3 regions of the Brucella intermedia LMG 3301 genome follow, and region 3 is predicted to be linked to each of the others. Evidence: predicted binding sites of a transcription regulator. Region 3 holds the regulator's gene; each other region holds the start of a gene.

Region 1 (5,981 bases), 1.2 Mb from region 3:
TCCAACCGCCACCGCATCAGACGGAAGTGAATTATGAGCAAGTGGAAAGACGTTAAGAAAGTCGTTCTCGCCTATTCGGGCGGCCTCGACACCTCGATCATCCTGAAGTGGCTTCAGACGGAACTGGGCGCGGAAGTCGTGACCTTTACCGCCGATCTCGGCCAGGGCGAAGAACTTGAACCGGCCCGCAAGAAGGCGGAAATGCTGGGCATCAAGGAAATCTTCATCGAGGACGTGCGCGAAGAATTCGTGCGCGATTTCGTCTTCCCGATGTTCCGCGCCAATGCCGTCTATGAAGGCGTCTACCTGCTCGGCACCTCGATCGCCCGCCCGCTGATCTCCAAGCACCTGATCGACATCGCCAGGAAGACCGGCGCCGACGCCATCGCGCATGGCGCGACCGGCAAGGGCAACGACCAGGTTCGTTTCGAGCTTTCCGCTTACGCGCTGAACCCGGACATCAAGATCATCGCCCCATGGCGCGACTGGTCGTTCAAGAGCCGCACCCATCTGCTGGAATTCGCCGAACAGCACCAGATCCCCGTCGCCAAGGACAAGAAGGGCGAAGCGCCGTTCTCCGTCGACGCCAACCTGCTGCACTCCTCGTCCGAGGGGAAGGTTCTGGAAGATCCGGCTGTCGAGGCTCCGGAATATGTGCATATGCGCACCATTTCGCCGGAAACCGCGCCCGACAAGGCAACGATCATCAAGATTGGCTTTGAAAAGGGCGACGCCGTTTCGATCAATGGCGAGCGCCTGTCGCCTGCGACACTGCTTGCCAAGCTCAACGACTATGGCCGCGACAACGGCATCGGCCGTCTCGACCTCGTGGAAAACCGCTTCGTCGGCATGAAGTCGCGCGGCGTCTACGAAACGCCGGGCGGCACGATCCTGCTTGCTGCACACCGCGCCATCGAATCGATCACGCTCGACCGTGGTGCGGCGCACCTGAAAGACGAGCTGATGCCGCGCTATGCGGAACTCATCTATTACGGCTTCTGGTTCTCGCCGGAACGCGAAATGCTGCAGGCGGCAATCGATCACAGCCAGCGCCATGTCGAAGGCGAAGTCACGCTCAAGCTCTACAAGGGCAATGTGATGGTGATCGGTCGTGAATCGGAAAAGTCGCTCTATTCCGACAAGCTCGTCACCTTCGAAGACGACCAGGGCGCTTACGACCAGAAGGACGCCGCAGGCTTCATCAAGCTCAATGCGCTACGTCTGCGCACGCTTGCTGCGCGTGATCGCAAATAAGCATATCCAACCCGGACAAAAGCCCGCCTTCCCGGCGGGCTTTTTGTTTTTAGAGCAGGACCTGAATCTTGTCTGTTTATCTGGCCCTGCCCGCCTGCATTCTGCTTGGCATTTATCTGCTGGTGCGCTGCATTTCCATTCTATGGAAAATCATTGCGCCTGAGGTCCGCCACCAATTTGCGGGCAACGCCCGGCCACACGTCTTTCATTTGCCGAACGCCGGGCGATACGCGATCAGCATCGTGTTTCCGCCGTTTACCATTCTCCCCGGCACGGCCTATTTCTCAACGCAGTTTGCCATCAAGGCGCGCGCAACCGGCGCGCCGATTGCCTATCATTCCACAAGCCGCTTCCTGTTGAGCGTCCGGCGGGCGGATATGCGCGGCAATGCTTCCCATGCCTTGGGATATTTCGACTGCATGACAGCCGGGATTACGAAATCACCTGCCTGACCCCTGAAAAGATCAGGGCGAATTTCCGGCTGGAAATAACGCTCCATGTTTCGGTCCTGAAACTCGCGCCCGTCATCGCGGGGACCATTCTTGCCGCTGGAATGAGCGTGGGCGGGACGATCGTCTTTGTGCTCTGGATGACCGGCAACATTTGATAAAGTCAGACTGCGTTCTTGATTGCCGCCAGCATCTTTTCCTCGCCGGGACGCAAGGTCAGCACCCGCACGCCATTGGCCGTGACGGCGACCGTATGCTCGAACTGCGCTGACAGTTTTCCGTCCCGCGTCACCACCGTCCAGCCATCCTTTTCCTGCTTCACCTTGGCCGTACCCTGATTGAGCATCGGCTCGATGGTGAACACCATGCCTTCGCGCAGGCGAACCCCGGTGCCGGGCTTGCCGAAATGCAGGACCTGCGGTTCCTCGTGCATCTCGCGACCGATGCCATGGCCGCAATATTCCCGCACGATGCTGTAATCATGCCGCTTGGCGTGACGTTCGATCGCATGGCCGATATCGCCAAGCGTCGCGCCGGGACGCACGGCGGCAATTCCCTTCCACAGCGCCTCATAGGTCACGCGGACCAGCCGCGAGGCAAAGGGCGCAACTTCGCCCACCATGTAGGTCTTGCTGGAATCGGCGATATAGCCGTCCTTTTCCAGCGTGATGTCGAAATTGATGATCTCGCCGTGTTGAATGATCTCGTTATCCGACGGCATGCCATGGCAGACGACCTCGTTCCTGGAGCTGTTCAGCACGTAAGGATAGTCATATTGCCCCTTGCTGGCAGGCCGCGCCTGCAATTCGCGGGTGATGTAGTCCTCGACCAGATCGTTGACCTGCATCGTGGTCATGCCCGCCAGCGGCGTGCGGTCGAGAAGGGCAAAAACCGAGGCGAGCAGCGCGCCGGATGCCGCCATCTTTTCCACTTCGGCCGGCGTCTTGGTCATGACGGCTGCACTTCCAGCACCGGCAGAACCGGCAGCTCGACCTGCGCTGCGCGCAACTGCATCTGCACGATCTCGTTGAACGACAGGTCGGGATGGGCCTGCGCCAGCATGCCGATCTTCATCCAGTATTCAGCCTGCGCATTGATCGAACGGCACATGACGTCGCTCGCCTTGCGCAGTTCCTCGTGCAGTTCGTCACCGATCTTTACGATACCCATAACAGTGTCCGGAATAAGCATTTGATATACGAACCATATATAAACCGTATATTCTGTTCATTCAAGCTTTCTACTCTTCCTTGTCACGCAATCAAATCATTTGCATTTAATACGGCACCTTACTATAAGGTGCCGTATGGAAATTATCGAGCAAAAGCATCGTGCCCTTCTGGGCGAAATGGAACGCCGGCACAGCCCGTCCACCGACGCGCTGAAAGCCTGTTTTGAAGTCTTGTCGCTTGCTGCGGCCATTGACCGGGATTGCGCCAGCCGGCTGGCGCCGCACAAGCTTTCGGAGGGCAAGTTCGTCCTGCTGTTTCTGCTGCACGATGCGCCCGAGGGCCTCTCGCCGCACGCGCTTTCGGAACGCGCAGGCGTCACGCGCGCCACCATCACCGGCCTGCTGGACGGGCTGGAGCGCGACGGTTTCCTCAAGCGTCACGCGGATAGCGAGGACCGCCGCAAGCTGACTGTCCGGCTGACATCCGAAGGCTCGCTGCTGGCGCAACAGCTTTTCGAACAACATACCGCATGGATTGCAAGCCTGATGAGCGATCTCTCGTCAGGCGAACAGCAGCTTCTCAGCACCTTGCTGCGCCGCATCTGGAGCCGCACCGACGCCGGTCGCTCCTTCAAGATCAATGAAACCCTAAGGGATATGTCATGACCTATTACCTCGCCGAGCTTTATTCCCCGAAATCGAGCTGGCACGCACTCGATGCTGAAGGCCGGCAGGCCTTCTTCGAGAAAGTCGGCGCGGGGATGGGCGGACTTGCGGCGCTCGGTATCGAGGCTTTGGCATTGGGGCCTGTCGACGCGACAAAGCCTTTTGCACCCGGTCAGAATTTCTTCGCCATCTGGCGTTTCCCGGACGAAGCAGCCCTCGACATGCTGATTGCCGGAATCACTGCCACCGGCTGGCATGATTATTTCGACACGATCAATGCGGCTGGCGCTGGCACCGACCTTCCCGGCCATCTGGCGCAACTGGCAGGCGTGCCTTTCCGGGAAGCCGCCTGATACTACAGTTGCATTCTTCGTGAGGCCGGGGCGGAAAGAGCGCCTTGTCTGCGTTCTGCTGCCCGCCTACCTTCAAATACGCTCCGCTCCGGTACTCGAAAATCACTCTTTTCGCCACGGCCTGAGGAATTTGCAACTGTGGTGCCAGCTGATCGCCCATGACGATAAATGCTTCCCTCTCAGAGCGACCTTTATGCGTCCCAATGAACGCAGGGCGCTCCAGGGAAGGATTTTTCTTATCCACACATGCTGCCGGCTGATCCCGCCGACTGATCCCGCCGACGGATCCCGCTTGACTCTTGCCTCGCTCGATTCAATACTAGAACAAATAGAGAACAATTTGACAGGAATCGAACGTGAGCGGCATCGACATCGCGGCGTTGCGGCGCATGGTTACGGCCATTGCAGGCAATGATCCGCAAGGCAGTTTTGCCAGCAGGACAGGAAGCGAGGACAGGTGCGGTTTTGCGCGCGCCCGCAGTTTCACGCTTGGCCTTGCCGGGGCCGATGCCGCCTTTCCGCATGGTCTGGCGGGCGATGCGCTGCACGAGGTCTTTGCCGAAAATCCGGGCGCGCATATGGCGGCGACCGGCTTTGCGCTCGCCTTTGCCGCCCGCGCGGCAGAGCGCTCCACACAATATCGGCGCCCCATCATCTGGATCGAGGAGGAAAAGGCTGCCAGCGAATATGGGGGGCTTTATCCGCCGGGGCTCCATGCCTTCGGGATCGATCCGTCGCGGCTTCTGATCGTGCGCTGCCCCACGGCGCAGGATGTGCTGAAAGCGGCAAACGATGCGCTGGAAGCGGGCAGCGGCGGCAAGGCCTCGCATCTTGTTTCCGGTGTCGTCGCCTCGGTGACAGGCCAGCCGAAATGTCTCGACCTCACCGCCTCGCGCCGCCTGCTTCTGGCAACAGAAACCGCGCAGCTGCCCGTCATCCTGCTAAGGAGCCACCGGACGGCGGTGCAAAGCGCTGCCGTCAGCCGCTGGCGGGTGGCGCCCGCGCCATCGCGTTCAAGCGGAGCGAGTGCGCCGGGAAAGCCCGCCTTTTCCGCCGTGCTGGAGCGCAACCGCCACGGCACATGCGGACAATGGATCATGGAATGGAACAATGAAACCCTTGAATTTGGTGCACGAGAACGGGACGGCAGAACGCTTGTTTCTCGCCCTGTGGTTTCCGTTTCTGCCGACCGACCGGCTTCGCCGCGCCGTTCCGCATGACGGCAGGGAGCGCCCGCCCCTGGTGGTGACCGAGCGCACGGCCAATGCGCTGCGCCTGACGGCGGTGGATGCGGCGGCGGCAAGGCTCGATCTTTTCCCCGGCATGGCGCTGACGGATGCCCGCGCCCGCGTGGAAAGACTGGAAGTGGCGGCCGCAGCACCAGAACAGGATGCGGCCTTGCTCAAGCGCCTTGCTCATTGGTGCGAGCGCTACACGCCGCTCGTCGCCTACGATGAGCCGCATGGGCTGATGCTCGACATAACCGGCTGCGCACATCTGTTCGGCGGGCTCGCCGCCATGCGCGCCGACGCCATCGGCCGCATCGAACGCGCCGGGCTGAAGGTGCAGGCAGCGATTGCCGACAACAGTTTTGCCGCACGCCTTCTGGCACGCGGAACAAAGGGCGACGTCTTCAGCAGGGCGGAGGCCGACCGGCAGCTTCCCCGCCTGCCGCTTTCCGCGCTGGAACTGACGCAAGCTGCCGAAACCGGGCTCAAGCGCGCCGGGCTGAAACGCATCGGCGATGTGATGGGGCTTCCGCGCGCCGCGCTCACCGCCCGCTTCGGCACCGATCTTGCGACCCGGCTCGACCGGCTGGCGCGGCGCGAGCGCGCGCCGATTTCCCCCTTGCGCATCCTGCCGCTCCGCACCGCCGAACGCCGCCTGTCGGAACCTGTCACGGGGATGGAGCTGGTCGAACACATATTGCAGGAACTGGCGCAGGCGCTTTTTGCGCAGCTTGAACCGGAGGGCAAGGGCGGGCTGCTGATCGAGGCCTCCTTCTTCCGTGTCGATGGCGACGTGCGCCATATCCATATCGAAACCGGCCAGCCCTTGCGCGACGACAGGGTTTTCCTGCGCCTTGCC
Region 2 (5,981 bases), on a different contig from region 3:
AGCCACCGACGCGGATGACGGCAACGCCCCCGGCAAGCTTGGCAAGACGTTCCTGTAGCTTTTCGCGGTCGTAGTCGGAGGTTGTCTCCTCGATCTGAGCCCGAATCTGGGCAACGCGGCCATCGATTTCCGCCTTGGAACCGACGCCATCGATAATGGTGGTGTTCTCCTTCTCGATCGCCACTCTCTTCGCCCGGCCGAGCATGTTGAGGGTGACGTTTTCCAACTTGATGCCGAGGTCTTCCGAGATCACGGTTCCTCCCGTCAGGATGGCGATGTCTTCCAGCATGGCCTTGCGGCGGTCGCCGAAGCCAGGAGCCTTGACGGCAGCGATCTTGAGGCCGCCACGCAGCTTGTTGACGACGAGCGTTGCAAGAGCTTCCCCTTCGACGTCTTCAGCGATGATGACGAGCGGTTTGCCGGACTGGACCACGGCTTCGAGAACCGGCAGCATCGCCTGCAGGTTCGACAACTTCTTCTCATGGATCAGGATATAGGGATCTTCCAGTTCCACCCGCATCTTGTCTTGGTTGGTGACGAAGTAGGGGCTGAGATAGCCGCGATCGAACTGCATGCCTTCGACGACTTCGAGTTCGGTTTCAGCGGTCTTGGCTTCTTCGACCGTTATCACACCTTCGTTGCCGACTTTCTCCATCGCCTCGGCAAGATAACGACCGATCTCCGTATCCCCGTTGGCGGAGATGGTACCAACTTGAGCAATTTCGGAATTGCTGGTGATCTTGCGGGCGTTGGTCTTCAACTCCTTGACAACCGCATCGACGGCGAGATCGATGCCACGCTTCAGGTCCATCGGATTCATGCCGGAGGCGACGGCTTTGGCGCCTTCCTTAACGATGGCCTGGGCAAGCACGGTCGCGGTTGTCGTGCCGTCGCCGGCGAGATCGTTCGTCTTCGATGCCACTTCGCGCAGCATCTGGGCGCCCATGTTCTCGAACTTGTCTTCCAGTTCAATTTCCTTGGCGACGGAAACGCCGTCCTTGGTTATACGAGGGGCACCGAAGGACTTGTCGATCACGACATTGCGGCCCTTTGGACCGAGCGTGACCTTCACGGCATTGGCCAGTACGTCGACTCCCCGCAGCATGCGTTCACGGGCATCGGTGTGGAACTTGACTTCTTTCGCAGCCATTTTCTCTAACTCCTCAATAGGCAGCTATTTGACTGATGGGTTGGATTGACGGGTTATCGCCTCAGGCAGCTTTTTTCTGCTCTGCCTGGGTTTCGATGATGCCCATGACATCGCTTTCCTTCATGATCAGCAGGTCTTCGCCGTTGATCTTGATCTCGGTGCCGGACCATTTGCCGAACAGGATGCGGTCGCCGGCCTTGACGTCGAGCGCCTGGATCTGGCCGGCATCGTTGCGCGCGCCGGGACCTACGGCGATGACTTCGCCTTCCTGCGGCTTTTCCTTGGCGGTGTCGGGAATGATGATGCCGCCCTTGGTCTTTTCTTCGGATTCGACCCGGCGGACGAGAATGCGATCATGAAGCGGTCGGAACGACATGTTTTCCTCCGTTGAGCAAAAATGATGACGTTGTTCCCTCTGGCCGGACCGAATGATCGGTCCAGGCGGGTGCAAAACCTCAAGTCGAGCATTTTGCGCAAAATGATCTGGTTTTGAGATTTTTCGATTTCAAGAGGGAGAAACGAAAAAATTAGCACTCGTCTTCTGATGCTACTAACATACTGGAAAGGAACAATAAACGGCGCGATTGCGTCTAAAAATCCGTTGATGGTCGTGAAATTTTGCGACACACTTCACAGTGTCATGAAACGGAGATGAAGCATGCAATTCTCATCGGATCTGGAACGTCAGCTCAATGGCTACGGCCTCACCACCGCGCACATCCTCTATCGCATTCCTGATTTCGAATCCGTGCTGCAGACCTATGTCTGGCAGGACTACGATCTGGCACCCGATTTTCCTGAGATGCACAGGTTCCTGGATTTCTGGCAGTCCAGGCTTGAAGGCCCGCTCCATTCTGTCCGCTATACGCATCAGTGCTTGATCGGACCGAATGAATGGCGCCGCGTCGAAGGCGAGTTCAAGCTTCACTGAGGTCTTGAACAGAAATTTCCTCTATCCTAGCTCTGTCGTGACCGAGGCTTGATGAGATCGGTCAATATCCCACGTCTGTTCAGAGTGAGACCGGATAGGGAAGAGAAGAGAAGAGAAGATAAAACTCATCAAAGACCTCAGCATCAAGGAACGCGAAGAGGTCTTTGCCGCCGTCGCGCGTGTCCTGCAGGGGGCCGCTTGCGAGGCTTATGTCGAAGGCAGCCGCCATTAGACGCACGCTTTCCCACTTCGATCGGGTGTCTATTGGCATTTGGGAAATCGGGAAGATCGGTGCGTCGGTGGCTTCGGGAACAGATTTGCAGGCGACAGGTCACGTCGTGGTGAGCGATCCGCAAAAAAATCTCTTTTATTGACGAACAAAACATGAACATGTATCTTCGCTCACATGGTGAAAAAGAGCCTTCAGGATAAACTTGCCATCCTATCGGATGCGGCAAAATACGATGCATCTTGTGCGTCAAGCGGTGGCGAGAAGCGCGATGCAAGCAAGGGCGGTGTCGGATCGTCGGGAGGCGCAGGGATTTGCCATGCTTACACTCCGGATGGGCGCTGTATCAGCCTGCTGAAAATTCTTATGACCAACTTCTGCATCTTCGACTGTGCCTATTGCATAAACCGGGTCAGCTCGAACGTGGAACGGGCGCGGTTCTCAGTCGAGGAAGTTGTCTCACTCACGCTGGAATTTTATCGACGCAATTACATCGAGGGCCTGTTCTTGTCCTCGGGCATCATCAAGTCCCCCGACCAGACCATGTCCGATATGGTACGCATCGCGCGGACATTGCGGGAGGGTCACGGCTTCCGCGGCTATATCCATCTCAAGACGATTCCCGATGCAAGTCCGGACTTGATCCGGGAGGCCGGGCTTTGGGCTGATCGGCTATCGATTAATGTCGAATTGCCGGAGGACGCAAGTGTGCGCAAATTCGCTCCGGAAAAACGCCCTGAAACGATCCGTGGTGCGATGGCACAAGTGCGGCTGGAAGGCGAGGCGGCAAAAGATAAGACCCATACCGGGCGTAAGCCGCGCCGGTTTGCACCGGCCGGGCAAAGTACGCAGATGATCATCGGCGCGGATGGGGCAGACGATGTGACCATCCTCAAAATGTCGACACGGCTTTACAGTGGTTACAAGCTGCGACGGGTTTATTATTCAGCATTCTCCCCGATCCCGGACGCCTCCGCAGCTCTGCCCTTGATCCAGCCTCCTCTACTGCGTGAACACCGCCTATATCAGGCAGATTGGCTTTTGCGTTTTTATGGTTTCACTGCCGAGGAAATCGCTACCGGCATGAAGGCTGGTCATCTTGATCTGGAACTGGACCCAAAACTTGCCTGGGCCATACAGCACCGTGGCCTGTTCCCTCTGGATGTAAACCGTGCAAGCCGTGAATTGCTGCTGCGTGTTCCTGGATTTGGCACCCGCACGGTGGATCGCATAATCGTTGCGCGCCAGAACGGCGGTTTAAGATACGAAGATCTGGTGCGGATAGGTGCCAACATGAACAAGGCACGCCCTTTTATCATGACACCTGGCTGGTCGCCGGGGCGGCTCATCGACAACGTCGATTTACGCGCTCGATGTGCACCTCCCGCTGAGCAACTGCGGCTATTATGATCTATTCCGTTAAACTACCCGACGGCGGCACCTTCGATGCGTGGCGTGAGATGGCGCGCATCGCGATATCACATGGTATCGAGCCAAATGATATCGATTGGATCGGAGCAGACGGATTGTTTGATGGGGCGTCGCTGCCCAATGCGCCTGGTGAGCATAAGGCAAGCGTTACGCAGGGGTTTTTGAAGCTTGCGCATTCGGTTATCTGGCATTCTAATCCGGAACGGTTCGGACTGCTCTATCAGGCGTTGTGGCGGCTTGACCGAAACGCGGGAGAACCTTTAAGCCATGCGGACCCGCTTGGGCGGCGGCTGCATCTCATGGCAAAATCGGTTGGTCGTGATATCCACAAGATGCATGCTTTCGTACGGTTTCGCGAATTACCTGAGACTGGATTGCGTCGTCGCTTTGCTGCTTGGTTTGAGCCGGAGCATAATATAGTCGAGCCGGGTAGTTCCTTTTTCGCAAAGCGTTTCGCGGATATGGACTGGGTGATCGCCACGCCAAGGCTTACAGCTCGATTTGAAGCCGGCAGACTTAGCTACCATCCAGGCGGTTCACGCCCTGACTTATCGGAAGATGCCACCGAAACGCTTTGGGGCACCTATTTCGCGAACATCTTCAATCCGGCACGGGTAAAGTTGAATGCGATGCGCGCGGAAATGCCTAAGAAGTATTGGAAGAACCTACCCGAAACGCGCCTGATTCCAGATATGTTACGAGATGCCGAGTCGCGAGTGGAGCGAATGCGCGCGGCCGCAGAAACGTCACCAGCGGCTGGCGCAGTCGCGATTTCGACCCGTTATCGCGCTGCGATGCCGCAAACGCCCGAGTTCCCTCAGACAATGGTCGAAGCGCGAGCGGCTGCCGGACATTGTCGGCGATGTGGATTATGCGAGGCCGCAACCCAGACTGTTTGGGGTGAGGGGCCCGAAGACGCTGAGCTCATGATTGTAGGAGAACAGCCGGGTGATCGTGAGGATCTGGAAGGTCGACCGTTCGTAGGTCCGGCAGGTCACCTCTTGCGTGAAGCCATGGTTGCAGCAGGAGCAGAAGTCAGGCAGACATGGCTGACCAATGCAGTTAAGCACTTCAAGTTCATGCCGCGTGGCAAGCGCCGCCTGCATCAAAATCCTGACCGGCAGGAAATTCTGCATTGTCGCTGGTGGCTGGGGCTCGAATTGGCTTTCATCCGTCCACGCATGGTGGTTGCGTTGGGGGCCTCTGCGGCGTTCGCTCTGACGGATAACAACGCTCCTCTTACTTCGCGACGCGGTCAGGCTGAAATCGGGTTACATGGTGGACCGGTGCTGATCTCCTGGCATCCATCCTATATCTTGCGGTTAAACGACAGTGTCGCGAGAGAACGTGCAAGGCGTGAATTGATCGAAGATATAATCCAGGCCGCTCGCATGGGCGTATCTGTCTGACCCGTCAATGTTTCAGCTTCGATCAGGAGAGATCAATAAAAGGAAGCCGCCGGCGCGTTTGGTGTTTTAGTTCACTGACAGCAGTGGCCATTGCTGCTCCAATGTCGGCACTTGCCGTAATTCCCTGCACGAAGGGCTGGTCGTGCATCAGATACGGCAGCGCGCCGAACGCAATCTTGCCACATGCAATGTCCGGTACCAGCAGAGTGTAGTCGTCTGAGACCTCCGGAATATCCTCTCCGACCGAAACGAGTTGCCGGCGCAGTGACGGAAACGGCAAATCCTTCGTCTTGAGTGGCTTCTGGCCTCGGGCGTCGATGAACACGTCGAATGTCCGTACTTCCGAGCCGATGGCGATGACGGTGTGATCGTTCCTTACCTCCATGTCGTAATCGTGCCCTAGTTCGAGGACGTCTATCAGGCCGGCCTTGCGCAGCGCCAGTAGCCTGCGGATCGATTCCGACGGGATTGCAGCATAGTTGTCGACGAAGACCTTGCAGAGTCCTGTATCGAACCGCTTGCGGTCCTCTTCATTGAGACGCGGAATAATCTCCTGAACGACCTCGTGCAGCCGAAGGATTGCATAGCGCCAGGGGACGGTATGCTTCTCCCGCTTGTTGCGCTCGACTTCTTTGAGATTGTATTCTGCCCAGCGGAACGCATCGTGGTTTTGGCGGTCGGCAAAGTAGGCATCAGCGAAGCTGTCAGCGTTGAGTTCCGAAAGCGAAACACGCTCGCTCCAGGCCGGATCGGCGTCCTCGATTTCGCGCGCGACCAAGGCGAATATCCTGTCAAGCAAGCCACTGGCACCGCTCTCGATCTCCCTGTTGA
Region 3 (5,981 bases):
ATCCAGCCCCAGCCAGGTCAGTCCATCGAGAATGGCAGCAGTCGCGGCATCGGTGGAACGTTCCCGGTCGGTGTCTTCGATACGTAGCAGCATCTTACCGCCGTTATGCTTGGCGTAAAGCCAGTTGAACAGGGCAGTGCGTGCACCGCCAATGTGCAGATACCCGGTGGGCGAAGGGGCAAAACGGGTGACGACCGGTTTCGGCATGATAGCTCCACTATGTCGTGCGCCATTCCAGAGCAGCGGCGAATGCCGGAGACACAGGCGCGAACTTGAATTCCAATGCCTGCGCGAGACAACTCGGCAGGTAATCGCGGTTCTTTGTACGAACTCACTCGATTTCGGCTGCGGTTCATGTAGCATAGGCAGCAACGTGCGCAAGGGCTTCGCAACCCTTTCGCACCGATGAGCCGTTGTTCTTTCGGGGTACTTTGGCGGCTTAGGCCAACTTTTGCGGTCAGGCGGGGGCATGACAGGCATCAGGGAAGCGAGCGATGTAAACGAACGGGCACTTGTCAGAAGCATGCCTGATGGTTCGCTGCGCGCCTTATTTCCGGAGACTTCGCCTCCAGGTGAATTCGAAGTAGACTTACCACCTGTCAAGCCTTCGGTATTGAGCCTGCGTGAACGGCTTTTGTCTATATCTTCGGTCGCAGGCAGCCAGATCAAGGCTGCGATGGAAACGGAAGCCGGACGAGGCGTACTTTTCCTCCTGCTTCCGGTTTTTGCCGGTATCGGCGCGATAATCTATTTCACGCTTTCATTCGAACCTGCGTGGACTCCGCTTCTGTCAATGCTCGCGATTGCCCTCAGCTTGCGAATTGCGACGCGCAAGCATTTCGCGGTTGCCCAGGGCACGACCTTGGCCATCGCTCTGATCGGCGGGCTTATGGTCGGCAAATGGGAGACGGAACGTCGTGCCACGGCGATGTTGGGCTCAGACGTGGCGACGCGTGTGACGGGCCGGGTCGTTGCGCTTGAATATCAGGATAATGGCAGCTGGCGGATAACACTTGAGGTGCTTCAAACCGAGCGCCCCAAACTTCGATTTCCGCCGAAGCGCGTTCGCATTAATGCCAGAGATATACCGGCGACAACAGTGATCGGCAGTGGATTGTCTGGTTTTGCGCGATTGCGCATCCCATCTGGCCCCGTCCGCCCTGGAAACTATGATTTCTCTTTTCACGCATATTTCAATGGCATTGGCGCCAACGGGTTCTTTCTCGGGACGCCCAAAGTAGCGATTGTTCCCCCGCCGGATGAACTGACAGCGGAAATATCCCAGTGGATTGCTATGCTACGGGTCCGGGTTTCCGAACGGATTGAGGAAGTGATTGGAGGGGAGGATGGCAGTGTCGCTTCGGCGCTCGTGGCAGGCACCCGCGCCGGGATCAGCGAGCAAACCAACGACGATCTGCGCAAGGCAGGGCTTGCACATATTCTTTCAATCTCGGGTTTGCATATGGCGCTCGCCGCTGGCGTCGTCATGTTGACGCTACGGTCTGCCTTCGCGCTGTTTCCCGCTTTCAGCGTCCGGCGCCCGGTTAAGAAATACGCGGCTTTTCTCTCCCTGCTAAGCTGTACCTTCTATCTTGCCATGTCCGGTGCGGACGTTGCTGCGCAACGAAGCTATGTGATGATTGCGATTATGCTTGGAGCATTGCTGGTCGATCGCGCTGCCATCAGCATGCGCAATCTGGCCATAGCGGCGCTCGCGATGATTGCTCTTTCGCCGCATGAGATTTTGGGGCCGAGTTTCCAGATGTCGTTCTCTGCAACCGCTGCGTTGATCGCCGGTTATGCCTGGTGGAGCGAACGCAATGCGAACAGGCGTGTCGGCGCAGAGAAGCTTAGGAGGTCCAGAGACGGCTTTGTTGGGCGGATATTAAAGCTAGTCGCGGCAGCGGCAGGCACCTCGCTCATTGCCGGGTTGGCGAGCGGCATTTTCGCCGCCTATCATTTCAACAACACAGCGCCATTGGGATTGGTGGGAAATGTGCTTGCTGAACCCGCAATAGCCTTGCTTGTGATGCCGTTTGCTGTTTTCGGCCTGGTGCTGATGCCTTTGCAGCTTGACTGGGTGCCTTTGCAAATAATGGGCTGGGGCATTTTCGCGGTAAGGCACATTGCTGCCTTCGTCGCGACCTGGTCGCCGGATGGTAATCCAGGAACCATGCCCGCGCTTACTCTTGTTTTCTGGACCATTGCGCTGGTTCTGGCGGTTGTGCTTTCCACCAGACTGAAGGTACTGGCGCTCCCATTTGTCGTCCTCGGCCTGATGGTTTTTTTAAGGGAACCATTTCCCGATATCGTCGTATCCGAAGATGCCAAGCTGGTAGGCGTCCGATTGGAGGACGGAAGGCTTGCGGTTAATCGAAATCGACCTTCCCAGTTCACAATCGACAATTGGAAAACTGCCTATCTCGTCAAGGAAATGATCCCCCCGCTTTCGGTTAAAAAAGAAAAGCTGGCCGCGTCCGATGGTTTTGAGTGTGTTGAGGGAGTGTGCACAATTACCCTGCGTGATGGTCGCACGCTTGCCTATACTGGAGAACCGGCAATGCGGGAGATTGCCTGCAATATCGGGGATGTGGTCATCCTGGCTGTTCCGGGCAAGGATGCTACATGTGGTCGCTCAACGATTACCAGCATCAGTAAACGCGATCTGGCGCTGAAAGGAGCCGTAGAAATCAGACTCGGACAACAACGCGATGAAAGCCGCTCTCCCAAAGCGGCAACGGGAAAATCGCATGAAACTGCGAGGCTTGACGAGAAGCAGCCGAGGCCTGATTTGCGTCCGGACGACCGAATTACATACGCTGTTGATGTTCCAAGTCGTCCCTGGCATTTGCATCGCATTCATTCGCGCGCGGCACGCGGCTTGCCCGAACGAGAATATAAGCCCAAATCCGGTTCCACTCGAACCGTAGCAGACTGTTCATCGGATGCGGACAACCCCACAACGCATTGCAATTGATTTCGAGCGGTCTCTCGCTCTATTCAATCCAAACCGCTCGATCTAGTTTTGTCACGCGCATCACCCGAAACCGGTTCCCGCTTTCGGAAGACGTGCTCTAGTAACGGCGGATAAGACCGACGAGCTTCCCCTGTACGCGAACACGGTCAGGGCCGAATATCCTCGTTTCATAAGCGGGATTAGCCGCTTCCAGAGCGATGGAGGCACCCTTACGGCGAAAGCGCTTCAAGGTCGCTTCTTCATCATCGACCAGAGCTACCACGATCTCACCGGGATTTGCGGAATCTCCGCGTTTGATGATCACCGTGTCTCCGTCGAAAATTCCGGCATCGATCATTGAATCCCCTTTGACCTCAAGCGCGTAATGCTCGCCCGCGCCGATCATTTCTGGCGGGAGGCTGAGGGAGTGGGTCTGGTTCTGAATGGCGGAGATCGGCACACCCGCAGCTATTCGTCCCATGACCGGTACGGATACCGTTGCCGACGTGTCGTCATTGGTAGCTACAGGGGCAGGGCGAGCCGGTGGAGGGGGGGGCGGCGCTTTGCCAAGACTGCCTTCGATCACGCTGGGAGCGAACTTCTTTTGGGCATTGAGCCCAGGAGCGATTGAATCCGGCAACCGCAACACCTCAAGTGCACGCGCCCTGTTGGGCAGGCGGCGGATAAAGCCACGCTCCTCCAGAGCAGTGATCAGACGATGGATACCCGATTTTGAAGCCAGATCGAGCGCTTCCTTCATCTCGTCGAAAGAGGGAGGAATGCCCGTTTCCTTCAGACGTTCGTGAATGAACAGCAGAAGCTCGTGCTGCTTACGGGTCAACATGCGCGACACCCTCCCGGCCAAGAATCGAGAAAAACAAAACCAGAACGAACACTATATGTTCCAGTCTTGTTCTGCAATGGTTTTAAAATCGTTAATGCTCAAAACAAGGAAAGATGGGATGTTCCGGCGCTGCATTCCTGCCACCGGAGTGGGTGGGACGACATTCTGAATAATATATATCCCACCGGGGCTTAGGGCGAATTCCTCATGTTCCGAGGAGGCATCGCCGCTATAGCATCAGAACTCGGCAATCATCGCCACTAGCGGCAGCGGGAGCGTTCTCATCCCTGATGATAAGCGCTTTTGAGCGGACGAGGGCGGACAACATGGACGAATCCTGCAACGGAAAAGGCGACGCGACCAGCGTTCCATCCGGTCGTGATTCGATGGTAGCCCGGATATAATCGCGGCGAGGATCGTTAGCTGGCAGGGCAACACCCAGCTTCGCCGGACGGATATCGGCGTCAAGGCTGGTGCCGGCGAGCTTCGCGACAAGCGGCCGGAGAAAAACAAGGCTGCACACCAGGCTGGAAACAGGATTGCCGGGCAAGCCGATAATATGGACAATCTTGCCATTCACATCGATCCGTCCATGCATCAGCGGTTTGCCGGGCCGCATGGCGATCTTCCAGAAATCGAGGTCGACGCCCAGTTTCTGCAGCGCGCCATGGACAAAGTCCCTGGCACCGACCGAAGCTCCGCCGATTGTGACCAGAACGTCGACACCGCTTTGCAGGCTATCTTTTATTGCCTGCTCTATTTTAGCGGGATCATCGGGAATGATCCCCTTATCTTGAGAAGTCCCGCCGGCTCGCCTTACGATCTCGGCAATTCCAACACTGTTCGATGCAACGATCTGGTCTTTTCCGGGTATCTCGCCCGGAGCAACAAGCTCGTCGCCGGTGGCGATAATGGCTACCGTGGGCTTTTTGAATACGTCGATTTTCGCATTGCCGCTGGCCGCTGCCAGCGACAGCGCAGCGGCATCCAGTTCACGGCCTGATGGAATGACTATGTCGCCCGGCGAAAAGTCCAGGCCCGCGCGGCGTATATGCCGTCCCGGTTCCATGCCTTTATGGACGATCAGCCGGTTGCCTGAGCGCTCGGTATGCTCCTGAATGACGATTGTGTCGGTACCGTTGGGAAGCGGCGCGCCGGTGAAAATGCGGACTGCCTGCCCGCTTCTTAATTCGCCTTCGAAGCGATTGCCCGCCGCCGACTCGCCGATGATATCGAACTCGGCAGGATAGGAGATGTTGTCCGGCGCGATCAGGGCATAGCCGTCCATCGCCGAACCGTCAAAAGGCGGCTGCAGAAAATGTGCCAGCACGGGTGTTGCAACGACACGCCCACCAGCATCTGACAAAGCGATCTGCTCAGTGCCGCGCGGCTCCGCCGACTTCAGAATGCGGGCCAGTGCTTCATCGACCGGGAGAAGGGACATGGCGTTTCCTCTCGAACTGAATTTCTGCCCCGTCTAAACCATAAAAAACGATTGGCAGAATTGATCCAAAGCAAAGTCAGCAGCATATCTGGAAGAACGGCTTATGCCGTCCAGTCGCCTGATTTGCCACCGCTCTTTTCGATAACGCGGATGCCGCCGATCTCCATATGCTTGTCGACCGCCTTGGCCATATCATAGATCGTGAGGCAGGTAACTGAAACGGCGGTGAGAGCTTCCATTTCCACGCCGGTGCGTCCCTTCAGCTTGGCGAGTGCACGAACGCGCAGGCCGGGCAACGTGTGGTCCGGTTCGATTTCGACCACGACTTTGGTCAGCATCAATGGATGGCAGAGGGGAATAAGGTCCGAGGTCTTTTTCGCTGCCATGATGCCTGCCAGACGCGCAGTGCCGATGACATCCCCCTTGGCCGCATTGCCTTCCAGAATGAGCGCCAGCGTTTCCGGCTTCATTCTGACCGATCCTTCGGCCACAGCCTGACGCTCCGTCTCGTCCTTGCTCCCAACATCCACCATGTTGGCAGCGCCACTCTGGTCGATATGGGTGAGTTTGGAGACCATCGGTCAGGCCTTGCCGGTCAGAAGTTCGCGGGTCGCCGCTGCAACATCTGCCTTGCGCATCAGGCTTTCTCCGATGAGGAACGTCCCGATCCCCGCCTTTTCCAGCCGCAGACAATCTTCGTGTGTGAAGATGCCGCTTTCCCCAACCAGCAAACGGTC

What was found. The regulator LexA, encoded in region 3, represses DNA repair genes until DNA is damaged. The targets are predictions, from matches to a motif close to TGTTCNNNNTGTGTTCNG.
Region 1: the regulator LexA is predicted to act here: its motif matches at 4,214-4,231, upstream of OINT_RS00410 (ImuA family protein).
Region 2: the regulator LexA is predicted to act here: its motif matches at 2,455-2,472, upstream of OINT_RS21055 (putative DNA modification/repair radical SAM protein).

What each region holds. Positions count from the first base shown of each region.
Region 1 covers NZ_ACQA01000001.1:87,117-93,097, reverse strand. Annotated here, with positions in the region: gene OINT_RS00440 (argininosuccinate synthase) at 34-1,254, shown strand; gene OINT_RS00435 (hypothetical protein) at 1,323-1,706, shown strand; gene map (type I methionyl aminopeptidase) at 1,867-2,655, opposite strand; gene OINT_RS00425 (ParD-like family protein) at 2,652-2,873, opposite strand; gene OINT_RS00420 (MarR family winged helix-turn-helix transcriptional regulator) at 3,010-3,540, shown strand; gene OINT_RS00415 (DUF6616 family protein) at 3,537-3,893, shown strand; gene OINT_RS00410 (ImuA family protein) at 4,250-5,113, shown strand; gene OINT_RS00405 (Y-family DNA polymerase) at 5,049-5,981, shown strand, end outside.
Region 2 covers NZ_ACQA01000002.1:1,844,050-1,850,030, forward strand. Annotated here, with positions in the region: gene groL (chaperonin GroEL) at 1-1,150, opposite strand, end outside; gene groES (co-chaperone GroES) at 1,212-1,526, opposite strand; gene OINT_RS21050 (usg protein) at 1,809-2,081, shown strand; gene OINT_RS23950 (hypothetical protein) at 2,161-2,310, opposite strand; gene OINT_RS21055 (putative DNA modification/repair radical SAM protein) at 2,491-3,720, shown strand; gene OINT_RS21060 (UdgX family uracil-DNA binding protein) at 3,717-5,150, shown strand; gene OINT_RS21065 (FAD-NAD(P)-binding protein) at 5,173-5,981, opposite strand, start outside.
Region 3 covers NZ_ACQA01000001.1:1,329,371-1,335,351, reverse strand. Annotated here, with positions in the region: gene gltX (glutamate--tRNA ligase) at 1-207, opposite strand, end outside; gene OINT_RS06315 (ComEC/Rec2 family competence protein) at 470-2,977, shown strand; gene lexA (transcriptional repressor LexA) at 3,075-3,800, opposite strand; gene OINT_RS06305 (molybdopterin molybdotransferase MoeA) at 4,030-5,244, opposite strand; gene moaC (cyclic pyranopterin monophosphate synthase MoaC) at 5,346-5,822, opposite strand; gene trpC (indole-3-glycerol phosphate synthase TrpC) at 5,826-5,981, opposite strand, start outside.